One region of the Alteromonas sp. Cnat3-28 genome, then DNA from elsewhere that is predicted to be linked to it. Evidence: predicted binding sites of a transcription regulator. Region 1 holds the regulator's gene; the other holds the start of a gene.
The links. Region 1 encodes FNR, which switches genes on or off when oxygen is low (the NO sensors DNR and NnrR bind a similar motif). Its sites were predicted from a motif close to TTGATCTAGATCAA; they were not measured.
Positions count from the first base shown of each region.

Region 2: a site for FNR is predicted at 6,792-6,805, ahead of MHM87_RS02575 (cytochrome ubiquinol oxidase subunit I). Genes of this name have one in related genera too.

Region 1 is NZ_JAKREY010000001.1:105,672-116,173, forward strand. It holds gene MHM87_RS00515 (patatin-like phospholipase family protein) at 1-179, opposite strand, end outside; gene ttcA (tRNA 2-thiocytidine(32) synthetase TtcA) at 180-1,133, opposite strand; gene uspE (universal stress protein UspE) at 1,282-2,205, opposite strand; one part of gene MHM87_RS00530 (IS3 family transposase) at 2,428-3,305, opposite strand; one part of gene MHM87_RS00530 (IS3 family transposase) at 3,305-3,656, opposite strand; gene fnr (fumarate/nitrate reduction transcriptional regulator Fnr) at 3,752-4,489, opposite strand; gene MHM87_RS00540 (sulfite exporter TauE/SafE family protein) at 4,535-5,194, opposite strand; gene ccoS (cbb3-type cytochrome oxidase assembly protein CcoS) at 5,181-5,411, opposite strand; gene MHM87_RS00550 (heavy metal translocating P-type ATPase) at 5,413-7,935, opposite strand; gene MHM87_RS00555 (FixH family protein) at 7,935-8,414, opposite strand; gene ccoP (cytochrome-c oxidase, cbb3-type subunit III) at 8,631-9,584, opposite strand; gene MHM87_RS00565 (cbb3-type cytochrome c oxidase subunit 3) at 9,601-9,762, opposite strand; gene ccoO (cytochrome-c oxidase, cbb3-type subunit II) at 9,764-10,369, opposite strand; gene ccoN (cytochrome-c oxidase, cbb3-type subunit I) at 10,385-10,502, opposite strand, start outside.
Region 2 is NZ_JAKREY010000002.1:91,604-102,105, reverse strand. It holds gene MHM87_RS02605 (DUF4440 domain-containing protein) at 1-420, opposite strand, end outside; gene MHM87_RS02600 (sulfite exporter TauE/SafE family protein) at 1,042-1,824, shown strand; gene MHM87_RS02595 (TonB-dependent receptor) at 1,980-4,097, opposite strand; gene MHM87_RS02590 (hypothetical protein) at 4,169-4,537, opposite strand; gene MHM87_RS02585 (sigma-54-dependent Fis family transcriptional regulator) at 4,647-5,927, opposite strand; gene MHM87_RS02580 (DUF3365 domain-containing protein) at 6,083-6,688, shown strand; gene MHM87_RS02575 (cytochrome ubiquinol oxidase subunit I) at 7,015-8,595, shown strand; gene cydB (cytochrome d ubiquinol oxidase subunit II) at 8,592-9,728, shown strand; gene cydX (cytochrome bd-I oxidase subunit CydX) at 9,739-9,846, shown strand; gene MHM87_RS02560 (ATP-binding cassette domain-containing protein) at 10,075-10,502, shown strand, end outside.

The DNA.
Region 1 (10,502 bases):
CAGGCCCACTCTTTCAATCCTTCCAGCTTGCCACTTGCGTAGGCAGCACCAACATAGGCACCAATAGAGCATCCCGCTACAACGTCAATTTTTACGCCGAGTTTTTCTAATGCTTCAATTATGCCAATGTGAGTCCAGCCCCTTGCGGCACCGGCACCTAGCGCAAGTCCGATTTTCATTTACTTAGGTTCCATAATGTTTATTACTTCAATAGTATTATCTTCATCACTGAAGTCCGTACTATTTTCTGTAGTGAAAGAAGGTTCATCGAACCCGATATCACCGTCTTCTACCGGGCCTTCTTGTGTAGCTATAGCTTTAAAATCATAAAGGTTGCTGTCGATTAAGTGTGAAGGCGCTACGTTTTGAAGCGCACGGAACATCGACTCTATACGACCTGGGAAGCGACGGTTCCAGTCTTGAAGCATAGCCTTTATGTTTTGGCGCTGTAGGTTTTCTTGTGAGCCACAAAGGTTACACGGAATAATCGGAAATTCAGCGGCCTGAGAATATTTCTCGATGTCTTTTTCTGTGCAGTACGCCAATGGACGAATAACGATGTGTTCACCGTTGTCGCTGACTAGCTTTGGCGGCATAGACTTAAGCTTGCCACCATGAAACATATTGAGGAAAAACGTTTCTAGCATGTCGTCGCGGTGATGACCTAATGCAATTTTAGTCGCACCTAACTCTTTTGCCGTGCGGTACAGAATACCACGGCGCAAGCGAGAACAGAGAGAGCAAGTCGTCTTTCCCTCTGGAATTTTGTCTTTAACAATAGAGTAGGTGTCTTCTTCTACAATTTTGTAGTCAACGCCAATGCTTTCTAGATATTCAGGCAAGATATGTTCTGGGAAACCAGGCTGCTTTTGGTCAAGATTAACCGCAACGATATCAAAGTGAATAGGCGCAATCTTCTTTAAAAACAATAAAATATCTAGCATGGTGTAGCTGTCTTTACCGCCAGATAAACACACCATTACTTTGTCGTTGTTTTCAATCATACCGAAATCGCCAATGGCTTTACCCACATTGCGGCGAAGTCGTTTCTGAAGTTTGTTGAAGTTGTACTTTTGCTTACTTTGCGCAGCATTTAATGGCGACGCGTCAGCACTGTTTGTGCCTAAACTCATAATTAACTAGCTTGGTTTGTGATAAAGCCACCATTATACATTAAAGCGGCTTTTCGAGACCATGCTTGTGAAGTTAAATTTGTTGGTGACATACCGTGTTGGCCGCTAAGTAACGGCAAACACGGGCTATGTAGACTTGATGAAAAGACTACACCGACAACGGCGACACAAATCCATCAGGCTTAATTGCAAGCACATCGCAATTGAGTTCGTCGATTACGTGTTCTGCAGTGTTACCAATTAGGGCCGCTGAAATTCCCACACGGCCAACGGTACCAATAACAACCAGCTCTGCATCCAGTGTTTTTGCCACTTGTGGGATAACTTTTTCCGGAAGGCCTTCTCTTACTACGCATTTGTTTTCAGGAATACCGTACTTTAACGCGTGACTACGCATTTCTTTTAAATGATGATTTTTTACCGCGTCGTGATAGGTATCGGGGTCGAACTCAGGCACTTCTATGGCGATATTAAGTGGTGTAGAAGGGTAACTGTTGACCAAATTTACGCTACCTTTCAATAAAGAGGCGTAGTCGTTAGCAATGAGGGTGAGCTTATCGTTAAGTGCGGCATGCTCATCGTCTTCACTGCCTACGTTTACTGCAGCAATAATCTCTCCTCCTTCTGGCCAGTCGTGCTCTTTAACGAGCAATACTGGCCGAGGGCATTTACGCATTAAATGCCAGTCGGTGGGGGTGAAAATAACAGAAGCAAGATCGTCGTGCTTTTTGGTTGCCTTTACCACTAAATCTATCTGATTGTTTAGGGTGTAGTAAATAATCGACTCATACGCACGATTATTCCATTCTACAACGATATCAGTTTCAGTGAATCCTTGTTCTCTTAAGTGGGTGGCAAGCCATTTTGCATGCTCCTTTGTAACTGCATCGCGCATTGACTCGCGCTCATCCGGGCTAAGCATGGTCGTCATATCATAAGATAAGTCGTATACCACCATCATTGCGGTAACTGAAGCGCCTGTTTTTGAAGCGAGTTCATAAGCTCGGCTTAGTGCAGGTTGGTTATCGCGCTCGGCATCTACCACGGCCAGAATTCGTTTACACTCAATCATAACGTTCCCCTAACTACGAAACTTAGTAGCGGCTGTCGAAATCGAAGCTTTCTAATACTAACTATAAACGACATTGGGAAAAACGTAAGTTGTTTTAGATCAAGAATTTTACGAGGCGACCATGAGTGAACCTACCTAATTGAATATGGAGCAACCGGCGTGGCGCTGAAAGGGTAGATAGGTGGCTAACACATGTGTCGTCCTAATATAGGTTGACAGTTATTAGGCCAGCTCTCGAAGCTGGCCTTTTCTATTATGCACTGCGTTAGGCGTTTCCATATCTAATGCTAAGTGCGGTCTCATTTCATTGTAAATATTGATTGATTCGGTAACGAGTATTTTCAACTCTTCGATTGTTTTACATCGGTAGAGTAAGAACTCTTGCTTAAGTATACCGTTTATTCGTTCTGCTAATGCATTTTGATAACAGTCGTAACCATCTGTCATTGACGGCTGGATCCCATTCGCATTCAACTCATTCTGGTAGATAGCTGAACAGTATTGTAGCCCTCTGTCTGAGTGGTGAACACTGTTACCTGCATATCGTTTATCTCTGACGGCCATCTTCAGTGCTTTGACTACATTTTCAGCCCTCATGTCCAAGCTCAAGTGGTGCCCTACAATTTTACGCGTGCTAGAGTCTGTTACTAACGATAGATAGTGTACACCTTGGTCGGATTCGAGATAGGTGATATCGCTAACAAGCACATGCTTTGCATTATGCAGACCTTCTTCCTTAAGTAAATTTGGATGCTTTTTCATCCAATGTTTACTGAATGTAGTTTTGGTAAAGCTTTTCTTTGGCTTAACGAGTAGCCCCTCGCTCCTTAAGTAAGTAAAAAAGCCATCTCGACCTAGTTTAATCCCATGCTCAACCAACTTTGGTTTTATAAGTTTATAGAGCTTACGCGTCCCTATTTGCGGCATATACTTGCGCCAGTAAAGTACCCAATCTTTAATTATCGATAGCTCTGCTCTTCTACATTCCATGCGAGAAACAGCCTGGTAAACCGACTGTCTCGATACTCCCACAACCCGGCATGCTGCCGCCAAATTTATTTCTTTTCTTTTTTTGGCTTGCCAGACGTACCGGATAAGTACTTTTTTCTGAGACCCGCTCCATACTCGTTATCCATAATATCTACCATTCCATTAAGGATTTTATTACGGAGCTTTTCGTCAGCTAATTCTCTCTCGAGACGTTTTATTTTTTCGGCTGGTGTTTCTTTTGAACTTGGCATAAGTGGATGCTGAAATGGTTTCGACCAGTCGAGTCTACCATGCTTTCTGAGCCAAACCAGTACCGTCGACCTTCCTTGTATTCCGAAGTGAGCTTGTGCCTGTTTATAAGTGAATTCGCCTTTTTCTACACGCTCAACCACACCCAATTTAAAAGCTAAGGTGTAATCACGCTGTGTGCGCTTAGGTCTTTGATTACTTGAAGTTGTCATAAAGAAGTCCTCTTTATGTCAACGTATTTTAGGACGGGACAACAGGTTACAAAAAAGCGCGCTTAGTGCGCGCCTTATTTAACACTTAAAAAGGACTAACCGCAGACAACGCTAGGGCCGTTAAGCGCCGCTAGTTTGGTGTTTAGCCTATCGAAATCCAAAATAGTAATAAGCTTGCCGTCTACTTTTATGATGTTGTCTTTTTGAAAACGGCTTAACAGACGACTAATCGTTTCAATCGTTAACCCTAAATAGTTTCCAATTTCGTTGCGCGTCATGGTTAAGTGGAATTCTCTATGGGAAAAGCCACGCTCTTCAAAGCGCTGAGAAAGATGTGATATAAAATACAATAAACGCTCTTCTGCGGTTCGCTTGTTTAAAAGCATGATCATGTCGTGATCTTGTTTTATTTCAGCGCTCATGAAGCTCATGATTTGGTGGCGCAGCTTTGGAAATTGCACTGACATTTCGTCGAGGGTCTCGTAGGGAAGCTCACACACCATGGCAGTTTCTAACGCAGAGGTATAGCTTTGGTGTTTGTTCTCTCTTAATGCATCGAAACCGATAATGTCACCAGGAAAGTGAAAGCCGGTAATCTGTTCTTCACCTTCGGTATTAGTCACAAATGATTTGAATGAACCGGTTCTCACTGCAAATAGAGAACGGAATTTATCACCAGTTTGAATCAGCGTGTCACCTTTATGAAGCGGCTTCTTGCGTTCAATAATATCGTCAAGAGACTCGATTTCTGTTTTGTTTAACGCCACCGGTAAACACAGGTGACTGAAACTACAGTTTTGACAGTGAATAGAAAATTGGCTTCCTTTGCTCATAATGCACGCTCTCTAAAAGAATACCCGACAATAATACACCCATTTTTAAACGATTGCGCCATGAATAAGATAAGCGGCATATATTGCCATTATTACTGCAATAATTTGTCTAAAATGATTATGTTGAAAACTTCGAACAATATATTGGCTACCAGCGCTTGCAGCGAGCAAGGTGGGTAATGTACCCAAACCGAAGAAGAACATAATAGCAGCGCCTTCTAGCGCGTTACCCGCCGCGAGAGACCAGGTAAGTGTGGAATACACCAAACCGCAAGGAAGCCAACCCCAAATAAAACCATAAGGCAACGCACTTAAAGGGGTCTTAAATGGCAAAAAGCGTTTTGAAAGCGGCTGGACTTTGGAAAATAGGCCTTTACCCGCATTTTCCAGCACTGTTAAGCCAGTCCACCACTTACCCAAATAACACGCCAGTAGAAGCAACATGATTCCGCTAAGTAGGGAAAGGGCATAGTTGGCAAGAGGTATATAATCTGCTGCAATTTTTCCAAGTGCCCCGGTTATTGCTCCGGCGATAGTGTAGCTCACTATACGTCCCATGTTATAGGCAAGGGTATAGGGTAGTGCTGAAGCGCCTTTAGGCGATACCATCCTTAGCGCAGCGACAATTCCACCGCACATTCCCACACAGTGAACTCCACCGGCTAAGCCGATAAGAAAGGCAGAGAAGTAGTTAATCCCTTCCATGTGGCGCTTGGCTTTTGTCTACTTTACTGTCTTGAAGTTGCTTGCGTTGCTCAGCTAGCTTTTTTTCTTCTGGCGGAAGATCATCGTCAAACAGTATGCTATAACCTTGGCGATCTAAATCTTCAAATTGATTGGTTTTCACCGCCCAAAAGAATATCACGATAGCGACGGCAACAATGATGATGGCGATTGGAATTAATACGTAAATAATACTCATGCTATTTGCTCAAGAGTCGCGTTGAGTTTGTGACCACAATGATACTGCTTAACGACATACCAACAACAGCCATCCACGGTGAAAGTAGGCCTGATACGGCGAAAGGTAAGATCAAAACGTTGTAACCTACCGACCAGCCAATATTTTGCCTTATTTTTTGCTTCACTTGGTGCGCAGTTCGAATAAGTTCTGGTACAGAAAGCAGCTGATCGCCAAGCAGTATCACGTCGGCGGCAGTTTTAGCCACGTCTGTGGCATTACCCACTGCAATTGCCACATCAGCACTGGCAAGAACTGGAGCGTCGTTAATACCGTCACCCATCATCATCACTTTCGCGCCAGATTGCTGCATAGCTTGAACGGCTTCGTACTTTTGCTCAGGTGTTAGGCCACCTTTAGCGGTCGAAATTGGCAATGGTGCGGTAAGCGCATTAACGTTTTGCTGTGTATCACCACTTAAAACGGCGAGGGTATGGCTTGCAGCTAATATATCGAGAGTTTCTTGCGTATCTTCTCTTAGTGAATCCTTTACTTCATACGCCGCCATAATACGCCCCTTAACCGTGAGAAACACGTTAGCTGAAGGGAACGCTTCAATGAGTTTTAGCTGAGATTCGTGAACGCTGAATGCTGCAGAACCCATAGAAAACAACGTGTCATTGATCTCACCGCTGATACCACCTCCTGGCGTAACGGTAAAATTAGTCACTTTGTGTACCGTGCTATCGATAACGTCAGCACTGCCGCTAGAGGCAGAATTCTCGCTAAAGGCTATACCGTCGCTAAAGGCTATACCGTCGCTAAAGGCTATACCGTCGCTAAAGGCTATACCGTCGCTAAAGGCTATACCGTCGCTAAAGGCTTTGGCAATTGGATGTTCAGAGCGTGACTCCAAAGCGCGTGCAATTGATAGCGCACTGTCACTATCCACACCGTCTGCGTACCAGGCATTTGAAATAGTGAACTTGCCTTTTGTGAGCGTACCGGTCTTGTCTAATGCGATAGTGTCAATGTCAGTAATTTGTTCAAGCGCATCGGCCCGTTTTAATAAAATACCTTGTCTGTTTAACTTTGCCATAGCACAGGTTAACGCTGATGGCGTAGCCAATCCTAATGCGCAAGGACAGGTGGCAACCAGCACCGATATGGTGATCCAAAATGCCTCGTCGCTACCCTGATACGCCCAAAAGCCATAGGTTAACGCCGAAATCAGCAATACCGCAGTAACGAAATAGCGAGAAAAATTATCGGCTATCTGCGCTGCTTTAGGTTTACTCGCCATCGCACTTGCTTGCAGCCGTACAATTTGATTTACCAGCGCATTTTTGAGGGTCTGCGTAACCGTAATGGTTAGCGTACCATCTTGACAAACCGTGCCGCCGTATACCGGGCTACTGTTCGACTTACGCACGGGGTTAAACTCGCCGGTAAGCATAGATTCGTCAACCGCTGCGTTGCCGTCCGTTACCACCCCATCAATGGGGACTGTTTCACCAGGCTTCACCAGCACTACGTCGTCAATTTTTAGCTGCTTAGCCAGACACTCGGTTAGGCTGCCATCCGGATTTACTTTGGTAGCTGATACGGGCACATACTGCATCATATTGGCAGAGATTTGTGCGGCGCGATGACGACTGCGATGTTCTAAGAATCGGCTAAGTAACAGCAGAAAAATAAACATACAAATGGATTCGAAATACACTTCACCTTGCTCTAATACTGTAGAACGAATTCCAGCAATGTAAGTACCGAATATTGCGAGCGTAACGGGTACGTCCATATTAACCGTTTTGGCGCTTAGCGCTTTAGCGGCGCCCATATAAAAGTTGCTGCCTGAATACAGCACCACAGGTGTAGTAAGTGTAAGGGCAACCCAATAAAAATATTGGCGGGTCTCTAACTCAATGGCGCCAAACCAATCAAAATAAAGCCCCGTCATCAGCATCATTACCTGCATGGTCATAATGCCTGCTAGGCCAAGCTTTTTAAGAAAGGTTTTTTGTTCGCGCTTATAGCTGGCTTCGTGTTCGTCGGGGTGAAATGGTGACCCAACATAACCAATGCGTTTTAGCGTAGATAGAATTTGGCTAAGCTTAATTTGAAACGGTGACCAAGTGACTAAAGCGCGGCGCTCTTGTACATTCACCGCGACTTGCTTTATTCCTTCAACTTTTGACAACTGCTTTTCGATAAGCCAGCCACACGCAGCGCATGTAATACCTTCAAGGGTCAACTGAATCTGTTTGTCCTGACCTTCTTCAAACACGAACTCTTCTTGAAGGGAAGGGTCGTCATAGACTTTTAGCTTATCTAACGTTTCTAAAATACTGTCGTCAGATTTTTGCGCCGGTTCGGTTCTAAACTGGTAATAGTCTTCAAGGCCGTTGTTAACGATCGCTTCAGCTACCGCTAAGCAGCCAGGGCAACACATGTCTCGTTGTTGCCCTAAAATGACAGTAGTAAATTTCCCATTGTCTGGACTCGCTATAGGCAAGCCGCAATGGTAACAGTCGTGCTTCGTCATTATGGATTGAATTTCATTTTGCCAGTGTGGGGCAGATAGACCGTGTTTTGAATTTTCCAGCTATCATCAATCGGCGTCAGCGATATGCGCCATTTACCGTCAAGGTTTTCTTCAATAAAGCCGCGATAAATACCGTTAGCGTCGCGACTCAATAAAACGCTAACATCGCGCTCTTCTAGCGTTACGTGATAGAAACTTAATTTAACCGCGTTACCTTCTTGAGGAATCCCCGAATGAAATTGCAGCGCTATGCTTCCATCTTCAATGGTTAAATCAGTGGTGATATTCATGCGGCGGGCTATGGCTTCTTTGTCCAGACGGGCATTAATTGCTTTTCCTTCTTTGTAGTAGTCGTCTACCACCAAGCTATCTTCGGTAGAAATAGCAAGGTTTAATAACACGCCACCCATGATGAGGGTAATGATAGGAACGGCAATTAAAAACCAGGGCCAGAACTCTTTATACCAGGGTCTATTCATCGAAATCTTTTCTCGTATTTACTTCACTAACAACATATTTATTTTTACTTCCCCAACTACACGTAAAGCCGGCAAATAATGATAAATATAGTGTTGGCGAGACATGTTAAAAGTGTACAAAGAATGTTCGCATGGCACTCTCTATACCGCTGTATTTTCTCATAAAAAAAGCCCCGTAGTAACGAGGCTTTTTAAGATATTTAATGATTTAAATCATTAATCATTTGAAAGGCTGTATACATACGCTGCAACAACGTGAATTTTGTCATCACCCAAGGTTTTCTTGAATGAAGGCATTACACCGTTACGACCGTAAGTAAGCGTTTCTGTTACCGCTCTGTGGCTGCCGCCGTATAGCCAGATATTGTCAGTAAGGTTTGGTGCACCAAGTGCTTGGTTACCTTTACCGTCCATACCGTGACAAGCCGCACACGCTGCGAAACGAGCTTTACCTGCTTCTGCAAGCTGAGGGTCCACATCGCGACCGCTTAAACTAAGTACGTAGTTAACCACTTCTTCGATACCGTCTTCACCCATAGCATCTAGCCATGCTGGCATAGCTGCTTTACGACCAAGCGTAAGAGTTTCAACGATTTTCGCACCTGAACCACCGTACAACCAGTCGTTGTCCGTTAGGTTAGGGAAGCCGCCATTTTGACCACGTGCATCAGAACCGTGACACTGAGAGCAATTTTGTAGGAACAAACGCTGACCTACTTTATTTGCTTCTGGGTCTTTAGCCAGTTCTTCAACAGGAACTTGTGCATACGCTTCGAAGATCGGATCGAACTTCTCGGCAGCGAAATCTAGTTCACGGTCATATTCTACTAGGTAGCCTTGCTCTTTAGCATCAATACGCGCCTGAGCTGACTCTTCTAGCGATTGAATATTTTGGTTAGAGCTCTTCCAACCCAAAATACCTTCATACGCACCTAGGCCAGGATAAAGCGCTAGGTATAAAAAGCCCCAAACGATGGTCATGTAGAACATAATTGTCCACCAGCGAGGAAGTTGGTTGTTCAACTCCTCAATACCATCAAATTCGTGGCCCATTGACTCACCTTCAGCTACGCCAGTCTTGTTAGAAAGGCACCAGCGAAGAAGGAAGTAGCAACCAATGATTAACCCTAGGGTTATCACTGAAATCCAAATTGTCCAAAACATACTCATGAGTTCGAGACTCCTGCTAATCTTCTTTTGATTTTTCTTTTTCTTCGTCTGCAAACACTAGGTTTGCAGCTTCATCGAATTTTTTCTTGTTGCGGCTGCTGAACGCCCACCATACAACACCGATGAAGCTTACAAAGACGATGACAGTAAAAATGCTGCCTACAATTCCCTGGTCCATATTATTTCAAATGTGTGCCAAGAGATTGTAGATAAGCAATAAGGGCCTGCATTTCCGTTTTGCCCTGTACTGCCGCTTTCGCACCCGCGATATCTTCGTCGGTATACGGAACGCCAAATCCACGGAATACTTCCATTTTTTCAGCTGTTAACTCGCCATTAAGCGTGTTTTCCGCAAGCCAAGGGAAACCTGGCATATTCGACTCTGGTACCACGTTACGAGGATTAAGCAGGTGAACTCGGTGCCATTCGTCGCTGTAACGACCACCAACACGTGCTAGGTCAGGACCAGTACGCTTAGAACCCCAAAGGAAAGGGTGCTCCCATACTGATTCGCCAGCAACGCTGTAGTGACCATAACGCTCTGTTTCAGCGCGGAATGGACGGATCATCTGGCTGTGACAACCTACACAACCTTCACGGATGTAGATATCACGGCCTTCAAGCTCAAGCGCGGTATATGGACGTAAGCCTGTTACTGGTTCCATGGTTTGCTGTTGAAACATCAACGGCGTTATTTGAACCATGGCACCGAAGCTGATAGCGATAAGGATTAATACCGTTAACAGACCGACGTTCTTTTCAATTAACTCATGTGCGTTTTTCATTATTCGTCTCCTTTACTACGCCGGCTGAGTCGCTGGGTCTGCAGCGATACTGCCTTTAGGTGCACGAACGGTTTTCCATGTGTTGTATGCCATAACAAGCATACCTGCTACCACGAAACAACCACCAATGAAA
Region 2 (10,502 bases), on a different contig from region 1:
CGCAAAATCCAGTAAGTCAGTACCAAAAAAGTTATCAATGACACAGCGCCATTCTCCACTTCCATCCCTTTGCAGAACATAAACGGCGCGCTTACCCTCGCAGGGTAGGGCGTTGGGTGTTGCTTTGGGAACAAGGTAAAGCTTCGCGACGACTAGCGCTACGTCACCGGCTTGTATAACCCGTTCATCTCCGGTTGTAACAAAATGATCGGGCATGAATTTCTTTTGAAATTTAAGCAGGGCTTCAACGCAGTCGTGCTGCGTGGCATGTTCTTCAGCGGCTTGGTTTTGCGTTGAGCTGGACATAGGGGTCGCGACCACTGTTGCATCGCTAGCATAACATTGGGATAAGGCGTCTTGATCGCCGCGGTTTACTGCGTCATGCAACTGTTGTAACACGTGAGATATTGGATTGTTCATGGCTGTCGTTCCGTTATTTTTACCGCAAGACGAGCCAATAAAAAACCCGCCTTTGCGGCGGGTTTAGTGGATTCTATTTACGCACTAGCTAACCCGCCCATTCCTTAGAATAGCGAGAATAATAATCAGCGCAGACGCTGAGTAAGCAGTATGTGTATTCGTGTTTTTAGGCATAGTATTTAAAAACAGTGCGCTGCTAGTGAGTATTTAATGACCCGAGTATCCTGTGCATAATGAAGAAAGTCAATGGGTTTTTAGGTGCAGAAATTAGACCCATGCGAGTGGGTGGGCAAGCGGTAAGTGTAAGATGTAAGGTCTCACTCTACCCTAGGCTTCAAATATGGTAATGCGAATAATCGAGCCCTGCTTTAAACAATCATAAATATCTTTATCAGTGAACCCGCTATTGCGGAGAAGTTGCCTGGCAACTAGCTTAGCGCCTTTTGTACACTGCTTGTCACGTATTATTCGAAGTGCTTTGTTTAAATAACTAATAGAAGGCATGATAAATAACCTTACGCGCTAGGCGTGAGTTTTGTATGATATTTAAACGATATGTTTTGGTGTAATGATCACTCAAACCATACAAACTGTGTTACGAATTAATGTGGAATTTGACCCTTGGAGTTACTTTATAGCTGGTTAACGGCCAATGATGCGATGTCGATGTCATCATCAGTAGTACTTGTTGTTACCTCCTTCTTTACGTCGATGATGACAGCAACGCTGGGTATTGGTGGCGGGGTCTTATTACTGGCAGTAATGGCCGGTGCTATGCCAGTCAGTGCGCTGATCCCGGTTCACGGTTTAGTACAGCTTGGTTCAAACGGCAACCGTGCACTGATGACGGCAAGGCATATCGACTGGAATATGCTGAAGTATTTTTCTTTAGGCGCAATCGTTGGCGCTTTTTTGGCCTCGTTTGTTGTGGTTCAGCTGCCGTTGGTTATTATTCAATTTGCGGTTGCCGCATTTATTTTATTTCTGGTGTGGGGGAGTAAACCCAAAGCACAAGAAATGAACCCCGCGGGTAGAGCATTGGCAGGGTTAGTAACCACGTTGGTTTCAATGTTTGTAGGTGCTACAGGGCCTTTGGTGGCGGCCTTTGTACACAGAAATAATTACAGCAAAATGCAGATAACCGGCACGTTTGCCAGCTGTATGACACTGCAACACGGCCTTAAAGCGTTTGTTTTTACCTTTGTAGGATTTTCTTTTGCCCAGTGGGCCGGGCTAATCATTATTATGATTGCCAGTGGTGCGCTCGGCACATTCATCGGCTTGAAAGTATTAAAGCGTGTCCCAGCTGAAAAATTTATGCTGGCGTTCAAGATAGTGGTGACACTGTTGGCCCTGCGGCTCTTGTGGCAGGCATTCTCAACCTTATTTCCCGCTGTAATCTGACACAGTTCTTTACCTTCAAAATACTTACGTTAGTGCGCAAGTTTTCATTTCTAGCGTTTAAAACGGCATGTGTATCAGACATTACGAGTAGATAAACCAGCGAAGGAGAATCACTGGTTTATCTTTATGCCTTTTGGAGTTTGAGTTTTAAACGGTTAGAACCTGTAGCTCAGCGATAAATGCCACTCTCGTCCCGCAGCGGGTACTCGCTCACCTACTGCAACATCAGTATTCATCACGCGGTTAATTCCTGCTGTGTGTGGGGCGTAGTGTTTATCAAACAGGTTATGAACGGTTGCCGTTACCTGAAGGTTTGACTGTGCATTATCTATAAGGGTGAAAAGCCCCGTAATGTGCACTAATCCATATCCTGCAGTAGTGGTTTCATTTTGTAGCGCTGAAACGTGGTTTTGTGCTCCTGCCAATTCTGACGTTAGTTGCAGCGCCATTGGCGCATTAAATAGCTGTGTATCCCACTGAATGGTGGTGATTAGCTGTTCGGGGGCGATACGAAACAACGCATCGTCTATATCGTCGCGATTACCGTGCTGAACACTTGCTACTGCGTTAAGCTTCACGTTATCAAACACATTACCCGAAACAGTCAGATCTGCCCCTTTGATTACGGCGTCTGTATTAGTCCATTGAAATGGTGTTGTGCCTGCCATCATGGTGGAGACCATATTGGCAGCCATATTCGTGCTGGGAGAACCAGTAATATAGTCTTCAATATCTTGATAAAAGAGGCGAGGAGAAACTGACCAGCTTTTGAAACGGTAATCAATACCCACATCTATTTGGCGTGCAGTTTCGTTGTCTAGAGCCAAGTTACCAATGTAGTTAAATCCGTCTGCCATTCCCCCAGAAATACCAAGAGGTAGCCACGTATAGCGCTCGAAGTAAGTAGGGGCACGGTTTTTCTGCGATACGCCAAGGACAACATCGACATTGTCGCTGGCGTGATATCGCGTGCTAGCGGCAATATCTAACATGTTATAGCTCTTACTGCGTTCTGCCGCGTTGAAATCATCAACGAGTGAAGCAATGGCTGGGTTCATCATAACCATATTAGAACCGGCTAGCCCGGCATCCATGTCAACACGTGTATATCGGGTACCAATTGTTGTTGAAAAAGATGCTTTATCTCGCTGCCATTCTGCGTATACGCTGGCTGTGTCTTTTTCTACGTTGGTAAAGTTATCAACGAAGAACATGCCGTTATTAGGGTTGGTGATGGTCGAGTTATTCCTGCTGTGGTGCAGATTGGCACCCAGTTTGAGGTCGCCTTTATAAAATGGCATTACATAGGTGGCATCTACACCTTGAGCAATAGCATCAGCGTTATTCTCTCTCGCCATGTCGGCAGACATCACCATGCGCTGTGAGAAGTTGTCCATGGCATGTTGGTTGCTGTTGCCAAACCAGCTTAACGTGAAGAACTCCCTATCATTTGCGTTATAGCGATAGCCCAGTCGATACCAAGCGGCATCAATAAAACCAATGTCCATGGCTAGAGCAGGCGTGCCGCTTTCGTTAGTATTAAGTTGCTGATAACTCACATCGACTTGGTGATTGCCCCACTCATAGCCCGCCCTAAACTTACCGCCATTTCTTTGGTAATGGCTGTTTGGTATAACGCTGTTATCTCCCGACTCTTGTTCGTCGCGCTGCTGATGAGTGAAGGCGCCGCTAACAAAAGCTTGCTCACTTTTATAAAACACGTTGCCCTGATATTGCTGTCCGCTTCCCGGAGATATTACGCTGGCACTTACGCTACCACTAAAGCCTGTATTCAAATCAAAAAGTGCTGAGGCATCAGAGTGAATACGAAGCTTTCCGCCTAACGTTTGCACACCTGCACTTACAGGTACAATTCCTCGGTAAACGGTGGCTGTCAGCCCTGGTTCTGGCAGTACATGAGAAAGGGGCGAGTCCATGGCGTTTGGCCCGGCACCAGTTATATCGACGCCGTCAATGCTCACGCCAACTCTGTCACCATAAAGTCCTCGATACTGAATAAGCCCTGTCACCGGGCCGTTTCGAGATATCGACACGCCAGGTAATATGGCGAGCTGATCGCCGAAGTCAGCGTCAATATTGCTGGTAGCATTAACAGACTCTTGTTCGACATTTTGCGTGATAAGGGAAAGCGGTGTGCCAATAACGGTGACCACTTCTGTTGAAGTGTTATCGGCCAAGTCGGTAGTGTTTGCGTAAATATGTATAGGCGCGCACGCAGTGAATACTGCAAGCGCAATGATAGATTGCTTCATAACAATTCCATTTTAAAAAACGAGTGTTGTGCATGGTGAAAGCATGCATGTTCAGTGTGTTTTGGAGGTTGTTATGCGTGTGGTGGGGCGCGGCTTAGTGGCGCCGCGTAAGCAAAATCTGTAAAGGGCTTAGCCGCTAAACGCGCGACTAGAGCGCGATAGCGAACAAGTGATATCAAAGGTAATGTGGCAAGTAGTGGCTCGTCAACCTGAGGTAAGTCGGCTAACGTGCCATTGGTACAGTCAAAGTGCTCGGCGGGTGCTTTGAGCAGTTCGGGGCTAACAAAAACGAACTCACCTTCAAACTCAGTGGCGCTAATTGAAATGTAGCGCATGGTCTTGCCAGTACAAATAAGTTCAATATCTTCACCTACAAACGCACGTGCTTGCTGCATAGTATGGGCAGCAAGGCCAAGTGCTAATGCATTCTGCAAAAGCATACAAAGGCAAAGTGTTAGTGTAAGTAGGCGTCTTAAAGTCATTTTTCTTTATCTGGTTAGCGCCTTTTTATCATAGCCTGCGTTTTGGTAATTTTTCTACCTATTATTTTTAAGTATCTCCAACCTCCGCTTTTTTCAGCTTTCTGTAAAGTGTACGGGTACTCACTCCCAGCGCTTGTGCAAGTTGCTGGGTATCGCCTTCAAAAGACGTGTGAACCTGACGTAAGTATTGGCGTTCCATTTCGTCTAAGGTCACAACGTTACCGTGAGATGACGAGGTATCATTGATAGCATCAGCGCTTATGTTATCGAGCTCGGGTAAGTCTGTATCGTAAATAACGGTTTCATCAGCCAGTAAAATAGCTTGGTCTACAATGTTTTTGAGTTCGCGAATATTGCCTGGGAACGGGTAGTTGGTTAGTTTTTCTAGCGCGTTTTTATGAAACCGTTTTTTCTCTTTAGACATTGCTAAAAAGTGAGCGGCTATCAGTGCTATATTTGATTTTCTTTGTCGTAAAGAAGGGAGGTTGATAGGAAAACCGGCAATGCGGTAGTACAGGTCCTGTCTGAATTCGCCCGTTTCCACCATATGCTTTAGATTTTTGTGAGATGCACACACTAAACGAAAATCAGCCTTTTTAGACACTGTGCTTCCTACAGGTCGATAAGTTTGAGACTCGAACAGCCGCAGAAGCTTTACTTGTGTTGAAAGTGGGATATCGCCGACTTCATCAAAAAACAATGTGCCGCCTTCCGCTGCTTCTACGAGCCCTTTCTTATTTGTGGTTGCGCCTGTAAATGCCCCTTTTTCATAACCGAATAGTTCGCTTTCAAGCAGCGTGTCGGACATGCCGGTACACTCGATGATAACAAATGGTTTGCCAGCACGGTGACTACTCGAGTGAAGTGCTTGGGACACCAGCTCTTTACCCGTGCCGGTTTCGCCAAACAGTAGTACTGAAATATCTGAGTTAGCGGCGCGATTTATTTTGTTTAGCATTGCTTTAAATGCCTCTGATTCGCCGACCATCTTTCCTGCTGAAGGTCGGTTTGAGGCAAACGAAAGCTTATCGAGTATTTCCAAGAAACCTAATAATTCTCCGCTACCGTCGAAGATCGGGCGCATGAGGATGTCGCAGTAGCTTTGACCCTCACTGGTGGTATGAACGTGTACTACGCTAGCCGCTCGTCCTGTGGCTTTACTCTCTTGCATGGGGCAATGCTCGCCGCACTTATCGCAAGGTTTGTTGTTGCGGTGAGAGACTTGATAGCAGGTACTAAAGCCAAGCTTTATATCCACAGGGTAGGTGTCTCTGTAGGGCTGGTTGACAGCTTCAATAACGTAGCTTGGGTTAATGAAGATTGCGGGTTTATCTATCGCATCTATCATCGCTTGTACTATGGATATATTCATGGGTGGCTGAATATTAGTTTGTTCTAATTTAATTTTGGCAATTTATCATATTGGCATAGAGCTTGTTCATTGTTTGAGACAAACGACAATACTTCGGTAGAAATTCATTCAGTTCCTAAGAGAGTTTTATAATGAAAAATAGCGTAATGCTGGTGGCGATAAGCTTATTGGCAAGTAGTGCTCATTCATTGGCAGATACAGTGACTGCCAATGAGAAAAAAAGTGAAAACAGTGTACAGGAAAAAGTCAAAGAAGCGCGATTACACGCAAAAGCACTGGGAGGCGCGCTAAAGTCACGACTACAGCAAGCAATTCAATCCGGAGGGCTAGAGGCTGGCGTTAACGAATGCCAGATTACAGCGGCTCCTATTGCTCTGGCGCTTAGTCAAAACGGGTGGGAGGTTGGGCGTACCGCGCTGAAAGTAAGGAACCCAAACAATGCGGCAGATCAATGGGAGCGTGAGCAGTTAGCGTGGTTTTCACAATTACTGACCAAAGCTAAGCAAGACAATTTGGCCCATAAAAGACCCCTTGAAACTTATCAATACGATAGCGAAAGCGGTAAGTTTAGGTACATGATGGCTATTGAACAAGGTCAGGTGTGCATGGCATGCCACGGAGCCAATGTGGCACCTTCAGTAAAACAATCCATTCTAAAGCACTATCCCAATGATCAAGCTACAGGGTTTGAATTGGGTGATTTACGGGGTGCATTCACAATCACATATACACCCTAACGCGCCCTATTCTCTACCTCTCAATGTTCACCTACGTGACCTTTCCCTTGTGCCATATTTGTCACCTAAATGACAAATATGGCGAATGCATCGCCATCAATTGTTGCGTTGGATCAATAAGCCACACGCTCGGTCGTGGAATAATTTATCTGCACAGTACGAAAATACCGCCGTCTATCGGTAATTGCGCTTAAGCAGCCAAATTACTGATGTATGGCATAAACCGTGCTCTTGCCATGCGGCATATTCATGTGTTCATCACTGAATTTTAAACCACTTTTCTGCTAAGCGTTTAACGCGCACACGAAATACAAGGGAGATAACCCATGAGCGATACGTTAATAGAACTATCGCGGTGGCAATTTGCATTAACTGCAATGTTCCACTTTATATTTGTACCCTTAACTTTGGGGCTTAGTTTCTTACTTGCCATTATGGAATCGGTATACGTAATGACGGGTAAAGAAATTTATAAGCAGATGACCCAATTCTGGGGAAAGCTGTTTGGAATTAACTTTGCCATTGGTGTAGCCACAGGCTTAACCATGGAATTCCAGTTCGGAATGAATTGGTCTTACTATTCTCACTATGTAGGCGATATCTTCGGTGCGCCACTTGCCATCGAAGGCCTAATGGCCTTTTTCCTAGAGTCTACCTTCGTGGGGTTGTTCTTCTTTGGCTGGGACAAAATGTCAAAGGTGAAGCATCTGATGGCGACTTGGCTGGTGGCCATTGGTTCAAACTTCTCTGCACTGTGGATCTTGATTGCTAACGGCTGGATGCAATACCCGGTAGGCGCTGAATTTAATTTTGAAGCCATGCGTATGGAAATGACCAGCTTTGCTGAGGTTATTTTTAACCCCGTAGCACAGGTCAAATTTGTTCACACTGTATCAGCAGGTTACGTGACCGGCGCAATGTTTGTGTTGGCAATTTCAAGTTACTACCTACTTAATCATAAGCATATCGCCTTTGCGCGCCGTTCGTTCGCCATAGCTGCTAGCTTCGGCCTAGCCTCAACGCTTTCTGTGATCGTGCTAGGCGATGAAAGTGGTTATGAGCTTGGTGATGTACAAAAAGTGAAGCTGGCAGCAGTTGAAGCTGAGTACGAAACCCATCCTGCACCTGCGCCGTTTACTGTGTTTGGTATTCCAAACGACGAGAAGCAGGAAACCGAGTACGCCCTTCAAATTCCTTGGGCAATGGGCATTATTGCTACCCGTTCGTTAACCGAAGAAGTGAAAGGTATTAAGGATCTTAAAGAAGAGAATCGCGAGCGTATTCTGAGCGGAATTAAAGCCTATGAAGTGCTTGATGATGTAAGAAACGGCACCGCGACAGCTGAGCAACGTACTGCCTTCGACCAAAATAAAGACAGTTTAGGTTACGCTATGTTGCTAGAGCCTTTCACTGAGAACGTTTCAAATCCTTCTGATGCCGCGCTTCAACAGGCAGTAGATTACAGCATTCCGCCGGTTGCCCCATTGTTTTGGAGTTTCCGCCTTATGGTTGTGGCTGGCTTTATTATGCTTGCGCTATTTGTGTGCGCCTTTTACTACAGTACTAAACACAAGATTACTAAGCCACGTTGGCTATTAAAAAGCGCGCTCTACGGTTTACCGCTTCCTTGGATTGCCTGTGAGGCTGGCTGGTTTGTCGCTGAATATGGCCGCCAACCATGGTCAATTGCAGAGGTGCTTCCGGTGCATACGTCGGTATCTAATCTCGCCGTAAGCGACGTGGTAATAACCCTTGTAGCCTACAGTGCTTTCTACACCGGCATGTTCATTATTGGTTTTTATCTAATGAAGAAGTTTGCCAAGAAAGGGCCAGTTCCACCTGAAGATAAGCAGCCTGACACTGAATTTGATCTTATTGACCTTGATGAGCAAGGAGCAAAAGCATGATTGATTATGAACTACTGAGAGTCATTTGGTGGTGCTTGGTTGGCGTTCTGCTAATTGGCTTCGCGGTTACTGATGGCTTCGATTTGGGCGTTGGAGCACTGCTCACGCTTATTGGCAAAAATGACAAAGAGCGCCGCGTAATGATAAATACAGTAGGGCCGCACTGGGATGGCAACCAAGTTTGGTTTATTACCGCAGGTGGCGCTATTTTTGCCGCGTGGCCTATGATTTACGCCACTGCGTTTTCTGGTTTTTACCTTGCGCTGGCCCTCACCTTAATTGCCCTTTGGATGCGCCCGATAGGCTTTGATTACCGCAGTAAATTGCCTAACCCGCAGTGGCGGAAAGCGTGGGATTGGGCGCTATTTGCTGGCGGTATTATCCCAGCCCTTATCTTTGGTGTGGCTTTTGGTAACCTGCTGTTGGGCGTACCGTTTGAAATGGATAGTACGCTTAAGTCAACCTACACAGGCTCGTTCTTTGGCCTTTTAACACCGTTTGCGCTGGTAGCAGGCCTGCTTTCAGTGGCTATGTTGCTGAACCACGGTGCAACCTGGCTACAAATGAAAACCGATGGCTTTATTGAAGTTCGCGCACGTGCAGTATCGGTTGTGTTAAGCCTGGCTGGTGTCACGCTATTTGTACTTGCAGGTCTTTGGGTAGCCTTTGGATTAGATGGCTTCGTGATTACGTCGGCAGTCGATACCATTGCTACGTCAAATCCACTTAAGAAAGAGGTTGCCATTGAAGCTGGAGCTTGGATGAGCAACTACAGCAAATACCCCCTTATGATGGCAGCACCTGTGCTGGGTATTATTGCGGGTCTGGCCTGTGCGCTTTTCTCTAAGAAAGGTAATGCAGGCATGGCGTTTGTATCGAGTGCGCTATTTATAGCAGGCGTTATCTTAACGGCTGGCTTTTCTATGTTCCCATTCTTAATGCCAAGCATCACCATGCCAGAAGCGAGCTTAACCGTATGGGACGCTACGTCTAGCCATATGACGCTAAACGTAATGTTTATTGTTGCCTGTATCTTTGTGCCTATTGTACTTAGCTACACGGCCTATAGCTTTTACGTAATGCGCGGACGCATTAAAAACGAAGACCTCGACCAGTCTCACACCATTTATTAAGGAGAACGCTATGTGGTATTTCGCTTGGATTTTAGGAGTTTTACTGGCGTGCTCTTTTGGCATTATCAACGCCATGTGGTTGGAGTCGACGGAAAATATGGATAGGCCCGAAGACTAGGTGTTTTAAATAGCGCGGAGTTCATCCGGTTTCAAACACGCCGTAAACCCATCCATGGGGGCTCTTCAACAGCGTCCCTGCTGCTGAAGGTTTGAAAACGGATGAACACCGCGCTATCAGTTTAATTGGTAGGTTCTTGCAGCCAGCCCACCACTTGGAAAAGAATGAAAAAGAAATGCGAGATTTGCTCTCGTTACTAAGTAACGAAAAAGATGAGTCAAAACCACAGTGATCAAAGAAAAAGTTCCCAACCGGCAAACGCTTAATGCGTGGTGCAATGAGATGGATAAGGCGCAGTCGCTTGGCTTGCGCACTTCGCTTATGGCGCAAGTAGTGGTTAAGTGTTTGTCGCTTTTTTCTTTGATTATTGGGTTCTATTATTTTTCTCATATTGCTCATGACTGGGTAGTAAACCAGTCTCCTGCAACAGCGAGTGATGTCACAGGACTTGCCGTTTCTCTGGGGCTTAGCTGGCTGCTACAAGGCGCATTCAATGCCTTATCTAGTAGTGCAAGAATGCAGGTGTTAAACAAGCTCGAACAGCACCTACAACACGTATTCATTGAGCGTCAATATGCGCTTATTCGCCAGCACTCGGTTTACTATTGGCAAACGGTGTGGCTGCAGCACTTACAGGCTTTTGCTGACTGGGCACT